Regions from separate parts of the Bacillus sp. Marseille-P3661 genome, predicted to be linked through region 2. Evidence: a T-box and tRNA genes for the amino acid it is inferred to sense, from the RefSeq annotation. Region 2 holds a T-box; the other holds one or more tRNA genes.
What was found. A T-box is a leader RNA that pairs with one kind of tRNA and senses whether it is charged. The one in region 2 lies ahead of tyrS (tyrosine--tRNA ligase), so its partner is inferred to be a tRNA-Tyr.
Positions count from the first base shown of each region.

Region 1: it encodes a tRNA-Tyr, which carries the amino acid that the T-box ahead of tyrS (tyrosine--tRNA ligase) is inferred to sense. The anticodon was not compared.

Region 1 is NZ_LT965959.1:66,025-73,856, reverse strand. Features, by position in the region: gene glmM (phosphoglucosamine mutase) at 1-272, opposite strand, end outside; gene C1724_RS24305 (CdaR family protein) at 293-1,534, opposite strand; gene cdaA (diadenylate cyclase CdaA) at 1,524-2,354, opposite strand; gene C1724_RS24295 (anti-sigma factor family protein) at 2,517-3,113, opposite strand; gene sigW (RNA polymerase sigma factor SigW) at 3,128-3,691, opposite strand; gene rocF (arginase) at 4,248-5,150, opposite strand; tRNA gene C1724_RS24280 (tRNA-Ala) at 5,323-5,398, opposite strand; tRNA gene C1724_RS24275 (tRNA-Gly) at 5,405-5,479, opposite strand; tRNA gene C1724_RS24270 (tRNA-Tyr) at 5,518-5,602, opposite strand; tRNA gene C1724_RS24265 (tRNA-Thr) at 5,633-5,708, opposite strand; tRNA gene C1724_RS24260 (tRNA-Glu) at 5,721-5,795, opposite strand; tRNA gene C1724_RS24255 (tRNA-Thr) at 5,813-5,885, opposite strand; tRNA gene C1724_RS24250 (tRNA-Asn) at 5,887-5,961, opposite strand; rRNA gene rrf (5S ribosomal RNA) at 5,972-6,088, opposite strand; rRNA gene C1724_RS24240 (23S ribosomal RNA) at 6,302-7,832, opposite strand, start outside.
Region 2 is NZ_LT965953.1:679,852-687,683, reverse strand. Features, by position in the region: gene C1724_RS03085 (sensor domain-containing diguanylate cyclase) at 1-1,755, opposite strand, end outside; gene C1724_RS03080 (hypothetical protein) at 1,946-2,533, opposite strand; gene rpsD (30S ribosomal protein S4) at 2,873-3,475, shown strand; gene tyrS (tyrosine--tRNA ligase) at 3,636-4,892, opposite strand; T-box leader at 4,970-5,227, opposite strand; gene C1724_RS03065 (transglycosylase domain-containing protein) at 5,361-7,832, shown strand, end outside.

The DNA.
Region 1 (7,832 bases), on a different contig from region 2:
GCGCCTAGGGCTTTCGTCAAAAAGGCCACTCCCGGAGTAGATATAACACCTAACCGCATTACTTCTGCACCAATTGAGAGTAACCCTGCGACCAATGCTCCTTCAAGCATATGGCCCGAAATCCGCGTATCTCTACCAATTAAAATCTTTGGTGAATTTGTATCCTTTGTTAAAACATAACCACCGTATCTTCCTATTTTAAAGGCAAGCTCTGGTGTTAGTTCACTATTAGCCACTCCGCGAACACCGTCTGTACCAAAATATTTACCCATTATATCGCTCCTTCTATAGCTTATCCATTATTAATTTCAATAAGGGCCTTTGACGGGGTAATTTCCCATCTGACATTTTGTGGTCCTGACACAACTTCAATATCTATTTCATGTTCTCCCTGTGAAAAACCGCCTACATTAAGCCTAATATCAAAGTCCTCAGGTTGAATATTTTGTATGACATCCTCCGCACCAAAAATCCTTAAATTTACTAAGCCGTCTAGTGGTGTAATGATTGAAACATTGTCTAGGTTTGAACTGCCACTTAGCTTGATCGGTACATTGGTTAATACTTTGCTTTCTTCTTCTTCAACATCAACCTTTATAGAGATTACCTCAGGATTTACTTTAATAGCTCCCTCCGGTACTGGCACTTTTACCTCGAGGGTTTGGTCTCCATCTATAGTTGATAAATTTACATCTATGTTATCAATCATTTCAATTGTTTCAATAACCTCATATGGACCATAAACCGTTATTTCGGTCGGTGAAACCTCAAATGATTTAATGCTCATTCCATTCGGTAAGGTTCCTTTACGATTCACCTTAAACGGGACTGCCTTATATGGCGGTGAAATCGGGATTTGTACCTCTACAACAGATGGCTCAACTTCTAAGTTTAATTGTTCTCCATTTAAATCATAGACATTGATTGCTACATCCTTCTTGACCGTATCCATTACCCCTTCTATATCCAAAAATCCTTTTACAAAGCCGATTCGTTTCACATCATCTCTAGAACCTCTTACCTTTACGCTATTTGGTACAATAATTGGCTCGTCTGATGTGTATCCTTGTGGTAATTTATCTTGATTTAGCTTTTCAATTGTAATCGGCATGATTTGTTCAACTTTATCTTGTATCTCTACAGTAACCATGGCTGGGTCTATATTCACTTTTAATTTATTAGAAAAGCCGCGATGTTGTACACGAATATTATGTTTCCCTGCGGATAGATTAGATAAATCAACGTAAACCTCGTATCCTTCCTGTGCTTTCATTGCTTTAATCACACTATTCGTGCCATCAACATAAACGTTTACAGTTTGTGGAAGCTCTGATATGACAAACTTATCCTCATTATAAATAACCTGTAAAGGTATATTTGATAGTGCTTCTGTTTCCGTAGTTGTTTGTAAAATCCCACTAGGCTTAGGATTAGTTTGAGTTTCCATATTAACAGCTGTATATAGCATTAATGCAAGAAATAAAGCTACAATTCGAACAAACCATGGACTATTTAACCATTTATCAATCAGCATTTTTCTTCCCCCTCCAATTCCATCGCGATGGAGAAGTTGTTTTTGCTTTTGCACTATTTGTAAGCTCTTCTACAAGCATCTCTTTAAGCGCATCGTTTGTCAGATTGCGGTATAACTCACCATTTTTTGTTAAGGAAATATTACCGGTTTCTTCAGAAACAATTATTGTAATACTATCGGTTACTTCACTAATACCTAATGCTGCCCGATGACGCGTCCCTAACTCCTTTGAGATAAATGGACTTTCAGATAATGGCAAATAACAAGCAGCAGCTTTTATTTCATTATCTTTTATAATGACAGCTCCATCATGCAGCGGAGTATTAGGAATAAAAATATTGATTAAAAGTTCTGAAGATATTTTTGCATTTAATGGTATTCCAGTTTCTATGTAGTCACCCATACCTGTTTCTCTTTCAATAGATAATAAAGCTCCTATTCGCCTTTTTCCCATATAAGACATAGATTTTACGATTTCATCAATGTTCTTTGTAAGGACTTCTTCTTCAGGGACTGCACTTCTGGAAAACAAACGACCTCTTCCCAGTTGTTCAAGTGCTCTTCGTAATTCAGGCTGAAAAATAATAATAACAGCCAAGAACCCCCATGTTAAGGCCTGATTCATTAACCATTGCAGTGTATTTAAGCCAAAGAAACTGCTTAGAAACCAAACTGCAATAATAACAAAAATGCCTTTTAATAATTGCACAGCCTTTGTACCGCGAATAATCATGATTAATTTATATATCACAAAGGCCACAAGGAGAACATCTATGATCTCTCCGATGTAATTTAAGATTGGAAATTCTCCAACAGGCATTTAGACACTTCCTTTTAAAAAAATTCATACTCCAATCCTTATATATGGACTTTATCCATTTTAACTACAATATTATAACATACTACCCTATGGATTACATAAAAATTGTAAATAGATAAAAAAGCCATCTCTTAATAAGATAGCTTCAGATACTTTAGTGCACTAAAAAGCAGCTGTGAATACTTTCTTCATGTTATACCAAATCCACTCAAATATTGCATCTATTTCCTCAATTTCCCCAGTAACACGCCCCGCCGATGCTAAATATTTATCACCGTTAATAACTGTTACATTACCATCGACTTCACCCTCAATTTTGATATCTCCATTCCTAACGACCACATCGCCCTCTACTACCACTCCCTCTGGTACAATGACTGTTTGTTCTTGAATCTGCAAATTTGATTGCTTAGAAACAGATAATTGGTCATTTTCCCAATTAGCGAAAACACTTCCCATCATTAAGATAACAAATGCAGCCGCAGCTGAAACAGTTGGATGCGCTTTAAACCATCTAGTATATCTTAAAGATGGTTTTTCTTTAGGGAGTCTACTCATAACATTTGCAGTGAAATGTTCAGGGGCCTTAATATGAGTCGTACTTTGTACATATGCAATAGCTTTTTTCAATTGCTGAAAATACTGCTGACATGTTGTACAACTTTCGATATGTCCTTTTAATGCTTTATTTTCTTCTTCGGAAGTCTCCTCATCCAAATATTTATGCATTAATTCAACAATTTCTGTTGAACATTCCATTACTTTATCCCCCCTTATACATTACCTAATTTTTTTCTTAACGCTTCTCTTCCCCTGTGAATCCGCGTTTTAACCGTTCCTATAGGTATATCTAATATTTCACTTATCTCTTTTAAGGACAATTCTTCGATATATTTAAGAACAATCACCGATCGGTACATAGGCGGCAATTCATTTATCTCACTTTGTATCATTTCTTGAAATTCTAGACTTTCCACACTTTCTTCAGGCAATGGTTCATCTGACTGAAGATGTGAATACATCGTTAATCCTTCTGTACCTTGGATTTCAGCATCTAAATAGTAATCAGGTTTCCTCTTCCTCAGTCGGTCAATGGACAAGTTTGTTGCGATCCTATACAGCCATGTAGAGAATTTCCGGTTAATATCATAACTATGAATATTAACATACGCTCGGATAAACGCTTCCTGTGCCAAATCCTCCGCCTCATGTGCATTACCAATCATTCGATAACAAAGCTGATACACTTTATCCTTAAATAGCTCTACAATTTCAGCAAAAGCGTTTTGATCTCCCTTTTTAACTTGCTTAATTCGTTTTTTTATTAAAGTTTCCATTTATAATTACCTCCGCACTTGCGGCTATCTATAGTTACGTACATGTCACCAATAAGGTTTCAGACTTGGTCATGAAAAATAAATTTTTACAATAATTTTTGCAAACATTATCTTCTATTATATAAAACGGATCATAGAATGTGAAACAATGTAATTTAAAGAGTAATAACAGGCCTAATTATAAAACATTTTTCTCAAACTTAACATATTGTTTGTAATTAACAAATAATATTACCTAGTCCTCATAGCCTAGATGAACTACAGTGAATCAATATTGCATCATTTATTATACAACTTAGTTCATGCACCCCTTTTGAGTCCTACCTCTTCTTATTCATACGGTTTCATTATAAGCTCCTTTACAATTTAATTAAATCGCTAACCCGGATTTGTTTAAGTAACTCATCGTAATGTTTCCCCTAACATACCCCGCATTTTACCGTACACTTTTTAATACCTAGAACATCTTATTATTTAAATAAGAAAAAACAAGCAGATGTGAATTTAACTGCTTGTTTTAAAGAAGTTTATTATTATCTTAATTCAAAAGGACTATTTACTTTAACTTTTCCCCAAATAAGGAGCCCATCAGTGCAACTGCCACAGAAGCTGTTTTATTTTTTTCATCAAGGATTGGGTTTACCTCAACGAATTCAGCAGATGTAATAATATCTGATTCTGCAAGCATCTCCATTGCTAAGTGGCTTTCACGATAACTAATACCACCAATAACAGGTGTTCCTACTCCCGGTGCATCACTTGGGTCTAAACCATCTAAATCAAGACTTAAATGAACACCGTCCGTTCTTGCTGACAAATAATTAATTGTTTCCTCCATAACTGCAGTCATCCCCATGCGATCAATCTCATGCATCGTATAAACTCGAATTCCTTTTTCCCTAATTAACTCTTTTTCACCTTGATCAAGGGACCGAGCGCCAATAATTACGATATTCTTGGGATCAACTTTAGGACTATATCCTGCAATATTTGTTAAATCCGGATGACCAAGCCCCATACTAACTGCTAAAGGCATTCCATGAATATTTCCCGAAGGTGATGTTTCCGCAGTGTTTAGATCGCCATGTGCATCATACCAAATAACTCCTAGATTAGAATAATGTTTAGAGATGCCTGCTAGGGTCCCAATCGCCACGCTATGGTCGCCCCCTAACACTAAGGGGAATCGGTTATGCGAAACAGTTTCAGCTACCTTTGCAGCAAGCTTTTCACTTACATCAGCAACTTCCTTTAGATTTTTTAAATTAGTATCTGAAATAACTTCTTTTCTTGTAGGTCTTCTATACTCAATATCACCTAAGTCTTCAATATCATAATTCAAATTTTCTAATCGTTCAATAACACCTGCGTATCTCATAGCACTAGGCCCCATATCAACTCCGCGTCTCGTTTGACCTAAATCAATCGGAACTCCAATAATAGATATATTTTTATTCATCATCATTCCCCCTATGGCATCTTACCTTATATTTTATAATGTGATTGGAAATGACTCAACTCGACAGGATATTGAATATTTATGCAATTACGATTATTCATAGTTTAACGCTATAAATAAAAAATCCGCTTAGAACAAAAATGTCTAAGCGGATATAGTATCAATATATGTATGGTGGAGCCTAGCGGGATCGAACCGCTGACCTCCTGCGTGCAAGGCAGGCGCTCTCCCAGCTGAGCTAAGGCCCCAATTACTGGAGCGGAAGACGGGATTCGAACCCGCGACCCCCACCTTGGCAAGGTGGTGTTCTACCACTGAACTACTTCCGCACATGCTATGTTTATTATAAATATAAAGTAAATTTGAATGGTGGAGGGGGACAGATTCGAACTGCCGAACCCACAGGGAGCGGATTTACAGTCCGCCGCGTTTAGCCACTTCGCTACCCCTCCAAATTATTGAACAACCTTATACATGAACACTGGTGCCGGCGAGAGGAATCGAACCCCCAACCTACTGATTACAAGTCAGTTGCTCTGCCAATTGAGCTACACCGGCTAATATAGATGTTGGTGACCCGTACGGGATTCGAACCCGTGTTACCGCCGTGAAAGGGCGGTGTCTTAACCGCTTGACCAACGGGCCAGATATGAAATATACAAAGCTTCCAACCGGGCTCGAACCGGTGACCTCTTCCTTACCATGGAAGTGCTCTACCTGCTGAGCTATGGAAGCATGGCTCCACAGGCAGGATTCGAACCTGCGACCGATCGGTTAACAGCCGATAGCTCTACCACTGAGCTACTGTGGAATAATATATAGCTTGGCAACGTCCTACTCTCACAGGGGGACAGCCCCCAACTACCATCGGCGCTGAAGAGCTTAACTTCCGTGTTCGGAATGGGAACGGGTGTGACCTCTTCGCTATCGTCACCAAACATATTTAATTTGAGGATTGTTCCCTCAAAACTAGATAACAAGCATTCATATTCAACTGTAATTGTCCAGCTCCAGTGCCCAGCGACTAGTGAACTTCGCCCACCTCCCTACGATAAGTCAACATCGAATCGCTACCGCTCTTCGTGTTTCCTTTATCTCAGTCGATGCGCTTCAGTCCTTACGTCGCTTGACGGGCACTTCCGCTTTTCGTTTTGGTTAAGTCCTCGATCGATTAGTATTCGTCAGCTCCACATGTCGCCATGCTTCCACCTCGAACCTATCTACCTCATCATCTCTGAGGGATCTTACTTACTTAAAGTAATGGGAAATCTCATCTTGAGGGGGGCTTCATGCTTAGATGCTTTCAGCACTTATCCCGTCCACACATAGCTACCCAGCGATGCTCTTGGCAGAACAACTGGTACACCAGCGGTGTGTCCATCCCGGTCCTCTCGTACTAAGGACAGCTCCTCTCAAATTTCCGACGCCCACGACGGATAGGGACCGAACTGTCTCACGACGTTCTGAACCCAGCTCGCGTACCGCTTTAATGGGCGAACAGCCCAACCCTTGGGACCGACTACAGCCCCAGGATGCGATGAGCCGACATCGAGGTGCCAAACCTCCCCGTCGATGTGGACTCTTGGGGGAGATAAGCCTGTTATCCCCGGGGTAGCTTTTATCCGTTGAGCGATGGCCCTTCCATGCGGAACCACCGGATCACTAAGCCCGACTTTCGTCCCTGCTCGACTTGTAGGTCTCGCAGTCAAGCTCCCTTGTGCCTTTACACTCTACGAATGATTTCCAACCATTCTGAGGGAACCTTTGGGCGCCTCCGTTACTCTTTAGGAGGCGACCGCCCCAGTCAAACTGCCCACCTGACACTGTCTCCCGCCCCGATCAGGGGCGCGGGTTAGAATTTCAATACAGCCAGGGTAGTATCCCACCGATGCCTCCACCGAAGCTGGCGCTCCGGCTTCTCAGGCTCCTACCTATCCTGTACAAGCTGTACCAAAATTCAATATCAGGTTGCAGTAAAGCTCCACGGGGTCTTTCCGTCCTGTCGCGGGTAACCTGCATCTTCACAGGTACTATGATTTCACCGAGTCTCTCGTTGAGACAGTGCCCAAATCGTTACACCTTTCGTGCGGGTCAGAACTTACCTGACAAGGAATTTCGCTACCTTAGGACCGTTATAGTTACGGCCGCCGTTTACTGGGGCTTCGATTCAAAGCTTCTCCGAAAAGGATAACCTCTCCTCTTAACCTTCCAGCACCGGGCAGGTGTCAGCCCCTATACTTCGCCTTGCGGCTTCGCAGAGACCTGTGTTTTTGCTAAACAGTCGCTTGGGCCTATTCACTGCGGCTCTCTCGCGCTTGCACGCTATCAGAGCACCCCTTCTCCCGAAGTTACGGGGTCATTTTGCCGAGTTCCTTAACGAGAGTTCTCTCGCGCATCTTAGGATTCTCTCCTCGCCTACCTGTGTCGGTTTGCGGTACGGGCACCTTCTACCTCGCTAGAAGCTTTTCTTGGCAGTGTGGAATCAGGAACTTCGGTACTATATTTCCCTCGCCATCACAGCTCAGCTTATGTGGTAAGCGGATTTGCCTACTTACCAGCCTAACTGCTTGGACGCGCATATCCAACAGCGCGCTTACCCTATCCTCCTGCGTCCCTCCATTGCTCAAACGGTAAAGAGGTGGTACAGGAATATCAACCTGTTGGCCATCGCCTACGCCTTTC
Region 2 (7,832 bases):
CGGATTGGTTTCTTCTGCAACTCGTCTAACCAATCGCTCTGCTACCATAGTACCAATAACTAAAGTAGCCCGCGGCAGATAAACAGCAAGTTCTTCACCGCCCCACCGCGCTCCAACGTCATCATCACGTATGCTCCGCTTAATAATTTCTGCTACCTGAATAATAACATCATCACCAACTTGATGCCCGTAGGTATCATTTATACATTTGAAATTATCTATGTCAATAATTAGGAATGTACCTAATGCATCAGTATTCATAGATTGCTGTATTTTTTCATCAAGATATCCTCTTGAATGCAGCTTAGTTAGATGATCTGTAATAACCATTTTTTCTAATTCTTCACGAAGCATAGAATTGGTAAACGCTAATGTTGAATGGTGAATAAGTGATTGCAATAATTTAAACTTATCAAACGAGAAATGGTATGGTTCAGTATTCACTACATAAACAGCCCCAATGAGATTTCCACTTTGCATCATCGGTACAGCCATTAATGATCTGTATAATTTTTCCTCAATCATTGCATCTGATGCAAGATCCCCAATGAATAATGCTTCCTTCTCATTTATTATTTTTTCATTAATGTTTTTGACTAATTGCTTAGAATCTTCTGACGTGAAGTAGTCCGTGCTACCAGCTAATATTTGAGGTGAACCGTCATTAATAAACATAACAAACCCAATTTGGTGCGCGTCAAATGAGGTGGTAATTTGTTCAGTCATGAAACTAATAATTTCTGATAAACGCAAATTAGAATTCAAACGATGTGATGTCTTGTTAATCAACTGTAAATCTGAAATCAACCGTCTTGATTGTTGATATAATTGTGCATTTTCTAAAGCACTACCAGCAGTATTAGCCAGGAGTTCAATAAAACCAATTTCTTGATTGGGAAATATTAAAGTATTAGGCGCATTAACTTGCAGTACGCCGTATATTCCTTGTTTTCCTTTTAATGGTGCATATAATACTGATTTTTCATTAAATAGAGAATCTTCAATTTGTACATCACCGGTCAAAAAAGCTTGTGATGCAGCCTGGTTTACTGAATCCGTTCCATATTGCAAATCTTGAATCGGTAGGTCATGATGATTTGAGTTATCATGGGAAAGTAATAAAACACAATCAAATGAAGGGTATACCTCCTTCAAAGTATGAATAACCTCTTCTAACACATCATCCATGTCCATAGATGAATGGAATTTGGCTGTTACCCGATATAATTGCTCATATCGTTCTTCTTTATTTAAAGAACCGTAAGATCGTTTCCAGCTGCCTAACATTCTTGTAACCTCTACACCTATTAGGTTAAAAACATCTATAGCAAATTCAGATAAATTTATACCTTCTTCAAATTTTATATACAAAAAACCAAATATCGATGAACCCTTTTTGAGCAAAATAACATATGCGTTCCTAGAATTGTCACAAACCCCTAATGTCGATGCATTTAAAACCGAACCTTTTATTAAATGTTGTTGTAACCTAGTCATACGCTTTAAATCGACCGAGAAGGATTTATTATCCTTCTCAACCTGTTCCGTACATTGTTCTAAGTAATACCGTTCTTTCCATTTATTATATAAATATAAACCTACAAATGTGGCATTTACCCTGTTCTTTAAATATTGGACTAATTTTTGTGTTAATACAGGTAGACTGGCAGTATTCTCATCATCTGTAATAAGTCCAAAAAAATAGCTTTTAATTTCAGTTATTTCCGTATTTAGACTCCCTTTAGGGCTAATCATTTTGAAATCACCTTCAAAATTGCAATATATGCATTATAACGTACTATTTCTACCACCATTATAAAACAAAACAGTAATATTTTCCTATCTTTATTTCAAATTATGGATGGGAATTATATCCCGGAAAGATACTGAATTTATTATTCCGATAAAATTAGTGCCAAAACGGACACAAGAGCGCGAAACTAGTTTATGAGTATTTATAGATTATAATATCATCCTTAAAAACAATTAACCATAATTTGTTATCTCTTGATAATGAATGGATGGACACTGGAGTATCCTGAAATCGCTCTGACCACAGTAGAGTGCCATTAGTCGAATAGACTACTACTCGATCCTCAACCATCTTAAACTGAACAGATTTATTAATAAGAATAGTTTCGTCATCGTCTTTTTGACGTGATTGAAGATTCATATCAAAAAAATACCAGTTCCCTTCAAGTTTAATCCAGACGCCCAATGGTTCCTCAGCAACCATAGCTTCTGGTTGTGTTTTTAATTCTACAACATTTACCGTCTCAAACTTATAGTTGTCTAGGACATCAATATTGTATAATAATAATATTGGTTTTTGTTCGTGCATTTTTGCTACTGCAACTAGCGGATTTTGCGAGTCAGTCATTCGCCGAATGACACTAACTTTTTGATCAAAGCTATTGGATGTTTGATTATTCCCAAACTTTAATGTTTGATAATAAAAGGCTAGGATCACGCATAAAACAACTGCTGTTAACATTACTAGACGTAATCGTCTTTGCATTACCGATTCTTTCATAAACATAGGAGACACCTAATTTCTTTTTACTAGTCATGATAGATATCATATCTTTCTATCGTTTATATTAGTAGAGCAGATAATATAAAAACAACTCTTAATGATTTTATCTTGACTTTATGCAGTTAAATACTTATAATATCAATTATGTGTAAAATAAATGCGGCTTTAGTGTACAATCTATTGTTTCATTTTGTTCCTCTGTTATGAGGTGTATCGAGTAACTCTCGGCTGCTAGGGCGAGGATACATGAAAACAAAATGTACAGTAGAATTCAGTACATGTGTCTGTGTTTTTATTTTACAAAATAAAAACATATTTGAAGGAGGAGCTTAAATTATGGCTCGTTATACTGGACCATCTTGGAAATTATCTCGCCGTCTAGGAATTTCACTTAGCGGTACTGGTAAAGAATTAGAAAAACGCCCTTATGCACCTGGTCAACATGGACCAAACCAACGTAAAAAACTTTCTGAATACGGATTACAATTACAAGAGAAGCAAAAGCTTCGTCATATGTTTGGTGTGAATGAGCGCCAATTCCGTAATACGTTTGATGCTGCGGGTAAAATGAAAGGTAAACACGGTGAAAACTTCATGATTCTATTAGAATCACGCCTTGATAACCTAGTTTACCGTATGGGTCTTGCTCGTACTCGTCGCCAAGCACGTCAACTTGTAAACCATGGTCATATCACTGTTGATGGCAGCCGTGTAGATATTCCATCATACCGTGTAAAACCTGGACAAACAATTGGTGTTCGTGAAAAATCACAAAACCTAGACATCATTAAAGAATCTGTAGAAGTTAACAACTTCGTACCTGATTTCTTAACTTTTGATGCTGAAAAATTACAAGGCACATACACTCGTTTCCCAGAGCGTTCTGAAATGCCTGCAGAAATTAACGAAGCATTTATCGTTGAGTTCTACTCTCGTTAATAATTTAATTGAAATTTTAAAACCTACTGGATCTTTCCAGTGGGTTTTATTTTTTTATTAGACTATAACCCTCGTTTTATTACATCCAAAAGCTTATTTGTTGAACAATGCTATAAAACAAAGTGAAAAGGACTTTGTTTATACAAAGTCCTTGCTTTTTTTAGTATTTTATTAAATAGTATTTTTTCTTTCCTCTTCGAATAATTGTAAACTGTTCCTCAATCCGATCTTGTTTAGTAAGTACATGATCTAATTCAGTTACACGATCACCATTTAAATAAATTGCTCCATTTGTTATATCTTCTCTTGCTTGACGTTTTGATGGAGATATTTTACTATCAACCAATAAATCAATCAGGACCATATCGTCCTGCGTACATTCGTATGAAGGAACATCTTTAAAGCCTTGTTTGATTTCAGCAGCCGACAGCTCTTTAATATCCCCACTAAACAGAGCTTCAGAAATTCGTATCGCTTGTTTTAATGCACCTTCACCATGTACTAGTTTTGTTACCTCTTCAGCTAATCTTTTTTGAGCTGTACGTTTTTCAGGTGCTGTTTCTACTTCTTGTGCTAGTGCATCAATTTCATCATGTGAAAGGAAAGTAAAATACTTTAAGAACTTAACAACATCACGATCATCTGTGTTAATTAAGAATTGGTAGAATTCATAAGGCGATGTTTTCTCAGCATCTAACCAAATCGCACCACCTTCTGATTTCCCAAACTTTGTACCATCACTTTTTGTAACTAATGGAATTGTAAAACCATACGCTTTTGCATCTTCATCAGTTGATTTTCTGATTAACTCTAAGCCTGCCGTGATGTTACCCCACTGATCACTTCCACCAATTTGTAAAGTACAGTTTTCATTTTTATATAAATTAAAGAAGTCATAGGATTGCAGTATCATGTAACTAAATTCAGTAAACGAAATTCCTGATTGAATTCGTGATTCCACTGAATCTTTAGCTAACATATAATTTAAACCGAAGTTCTTTCCAACATCTCTTAAAAAACTTATAACATCTAGTTTACCAATCCAATCATAGTTATTTACAGCCTTTGCAGCATTATCTCCCTCAAAAGTTAAAAACTGAGATAGCTGATTTTTAATTTTGTCACTCCATTGTTGAACAATTTCTTTTTCATTTAAAGTTCGTTCTGCCTTCTTACCGCTCGGATCTCCAATTAATCCTGTGGCGCCTCCAACAAGTGCAATTGGCTTATGTCCTGCCTGTTGGAATCTCCTCAGTGTTAAGACTGTTAATAGATGACCAATATGTAAACTATCAGCTGTTGGATCAAATCCACAATATAGTGAAATTGAGTTACTAGTTAATTCCTTCTGTAATCCTTCCTCATCTGTAACTTGATTAACCAACCCACGGTAGGTTAAATCTTCCCATAAATTCATTTTTAACACTCCTTTAATATTAGTAATTAAGTATTTAGGCATTGCCATTATCATAAAGTATAAAAAAACGCTCCTCAAATAGGAACGAAACATGTTCGCGGTACCATCCTATTTGAAGAACGTTATTATTCTTCCACTCATCTGAATAACGGTCAACACCGTTTGTTGATACTAAGAAAAATAGAAAATTCCTATGTAAGAAAATCCATAATTTTTTTCTCAACAAAAGCTCAAGGATTGTAATTCATGTTTTATCTATGTACTGGTTTCCACCAACCACCAGCTCTCTTTATTACAGGGAGATAATCACTACTATTTCCTATCAAAGCATATAAAAGATTTAATTTAATATAATAAGATTTACCATAAATTCAGTATAAAAGTCAAATCAAAATTTGCCATTACCTAGGAAACGTATCAAAAATTGGCCCTTTATGCTATAATAATCCTGATTTAGGGGGATTGATTATGTCAGTTAAAAAAGACAAGTTTTTAAAGGTTGCAAGAATATCTTCAAAAGTAACTTGGAATTTATCTATTATATTTATTACATTCGGCTTAATAGGTTTATCTTTTGCCGGAGCTGTTGGGGCCGGATACTTCGCCTCTCTCGTGAAGGACGAGCCTATTAGAAGTCATGAAAGTATGCGAAAGGATATTTACAATTACGAAGAAACAACAGAGCTCTATTTTAAAGATAATATCTATTTAGGAAAGCTCCGTTCAGATTTAGACCGCGAAGAAACAAAACTTAGCGAGGTTTCCGAATACGTAAAAAATGCGGTCATTGCAACTGAGGATGAATACTTTTATGAACATGCAGGCGTTGTGCCTAAAGCAATCCTACGTGCTATTCTACAGGAGTTTACGAATTCCTCAGTAAAAAGTGGTGGTAGTACACTTACACAACAGTTAATAAAAAACCAAATACTAACGAATGAGGTTTCATTTGACAGAAAAGCAAAAGAAATTATGATCGCTTTACGTCTTGAACAGTTTTTTGAGAAAGATGAAATTCTTGAGGCCTATTTAAACGTAGTACCTTTTGGGCGCAATGCTTCTGGACGAAATATCGCAGGTATCCAGACTGCAGCACAAGGTATTTTCGGGGTAGATGCTAAAGACCTTAATTTGCCACAGGCTGCCTACATAGCAGGATTGCCACAAAGCCCATTTGGTTATACACCATTTAAAGCTAGAACAGGTGAATTAAAAGAAGACATCACACCTGGATTAAACAGAATGAAAACAGTTCTTAATAGAATGTTGACTGCCGGCTATATAACTCAAGCTGAGCATGACGAAGCACTTAAATATGATATAAAAGCTAATTTTGCAAAACCTAAGCCAAATCCTGTTCAAAACTATCCATGGCTAACATTTGAAATTGAAGATCGTGCCAAAGACATCATTCTTAAAATTTTAGCTAAAGAAGACGGCTATACTGAAGAAGATTTGAAAAATGACGAAAACTTATATAACGAGTATTATATGAAAGCAGACAAGAACCTGCGTCAAAATGGATATAGAATATATTCAACAATTGATCAGGGAATCTATGACAAGATGCAGGAAATTAAAAACAACTATCAATATTATGGTAATGATAAACCGGAATCAGTAAAAGATCCTGATACTGGTGAAATGGTTAAAGTGATGGAGCCTGTCGAGGTTGGGGGCATCTTAATCGATAATGATACAGGAGCAATAATCAGTTTCATCGGTGGGCGTGATCATGAAACAGAGCAATTGAATCACGCAACAAGTGGACTACGATCAAACGGTTCAACGATGAAACCGCTCCTTGTATATGCACCTGCAATTGAACTCGGAAAATTACATCCAGGATCAGTAATTCCAGATGTACCGCTAAAATTAAAAGCAGGTCCTGATATGTGGGAGCCTGAAAACTATGGTGAAGGTTATCACGGACTAGTATCAGCAAGATACGCATTAGCCAAGTCTTATAATATCCCTACAGCGAAGGTTTATTCAACAATCATTAATAATGATCCTACTCAATATCTTGAAAAAATGGGTTTCAGCTCATTAACAGATGGGGACAAAAGCCATCTATCAATGGCACTTGGCGCCTTAGATAGAGGTGTAACTGTAGAAGAGAACGTAAATGCATTTGCCACATTTGCAAACTCAGGGAAATTTATTGATGCATATTTAATTGAAAGAATTGAAACAAAAGATGGTGAACTGATTTATCAGCATGAAACAAATCCGGTTGATGTTTTCACTCCTCAGACAGCATATTTAACAATTGATATGATGAGAGATGTAATCTCTGAAGGAACAGCTGCTGGGATTCCAAGTAAATTAAAATTCAAATCAGATTGGGCAGGTAAAACAGGTACATCACAAGATTATCGAGATTCTTGGTTTGTGGCGACAAATCCTAATGTTACGTTTGGATTATGGATGGGGTACGATACTCCTAAACCAATTGAAAAAAGCTACAAAGGTTACTCATACAGTCAACGTAACCAAAATCTCTGGGCCGAATTAATGAATGCGGTATATGATTTAAAACCTGAAATAGTCCAAACTGATCAGCGTTTTGAAATGCCTGGAGGTATCGTCCAAAGATCCTATTGTGCAGTTAGCGGATTATTACCATCATCTATCTGTGAAGAAGCTGGATTAATCCAAACTGATTTATTTAATGCAAAGTTTGTTCCTAAGGAAGTTGATAATAGCCTGATAAAAGGTTCATATGTCACTATCGATGGTAAACATTATCAAGTTCCAGATGGTTTTCCTGAAGAATTTGCATCCAAAGGTTTTATGTTAAATCCTGAATATCTAGCAAGTAATGGCTTAGATTCACTTGAGAATGTTCGCCAACTGATTCCTAATAGGCCAGCATGGAGCAATATCATCGTACCTGAAAAAGATGGTTTTGCCGGAATGACTACTGATAATAGTAAA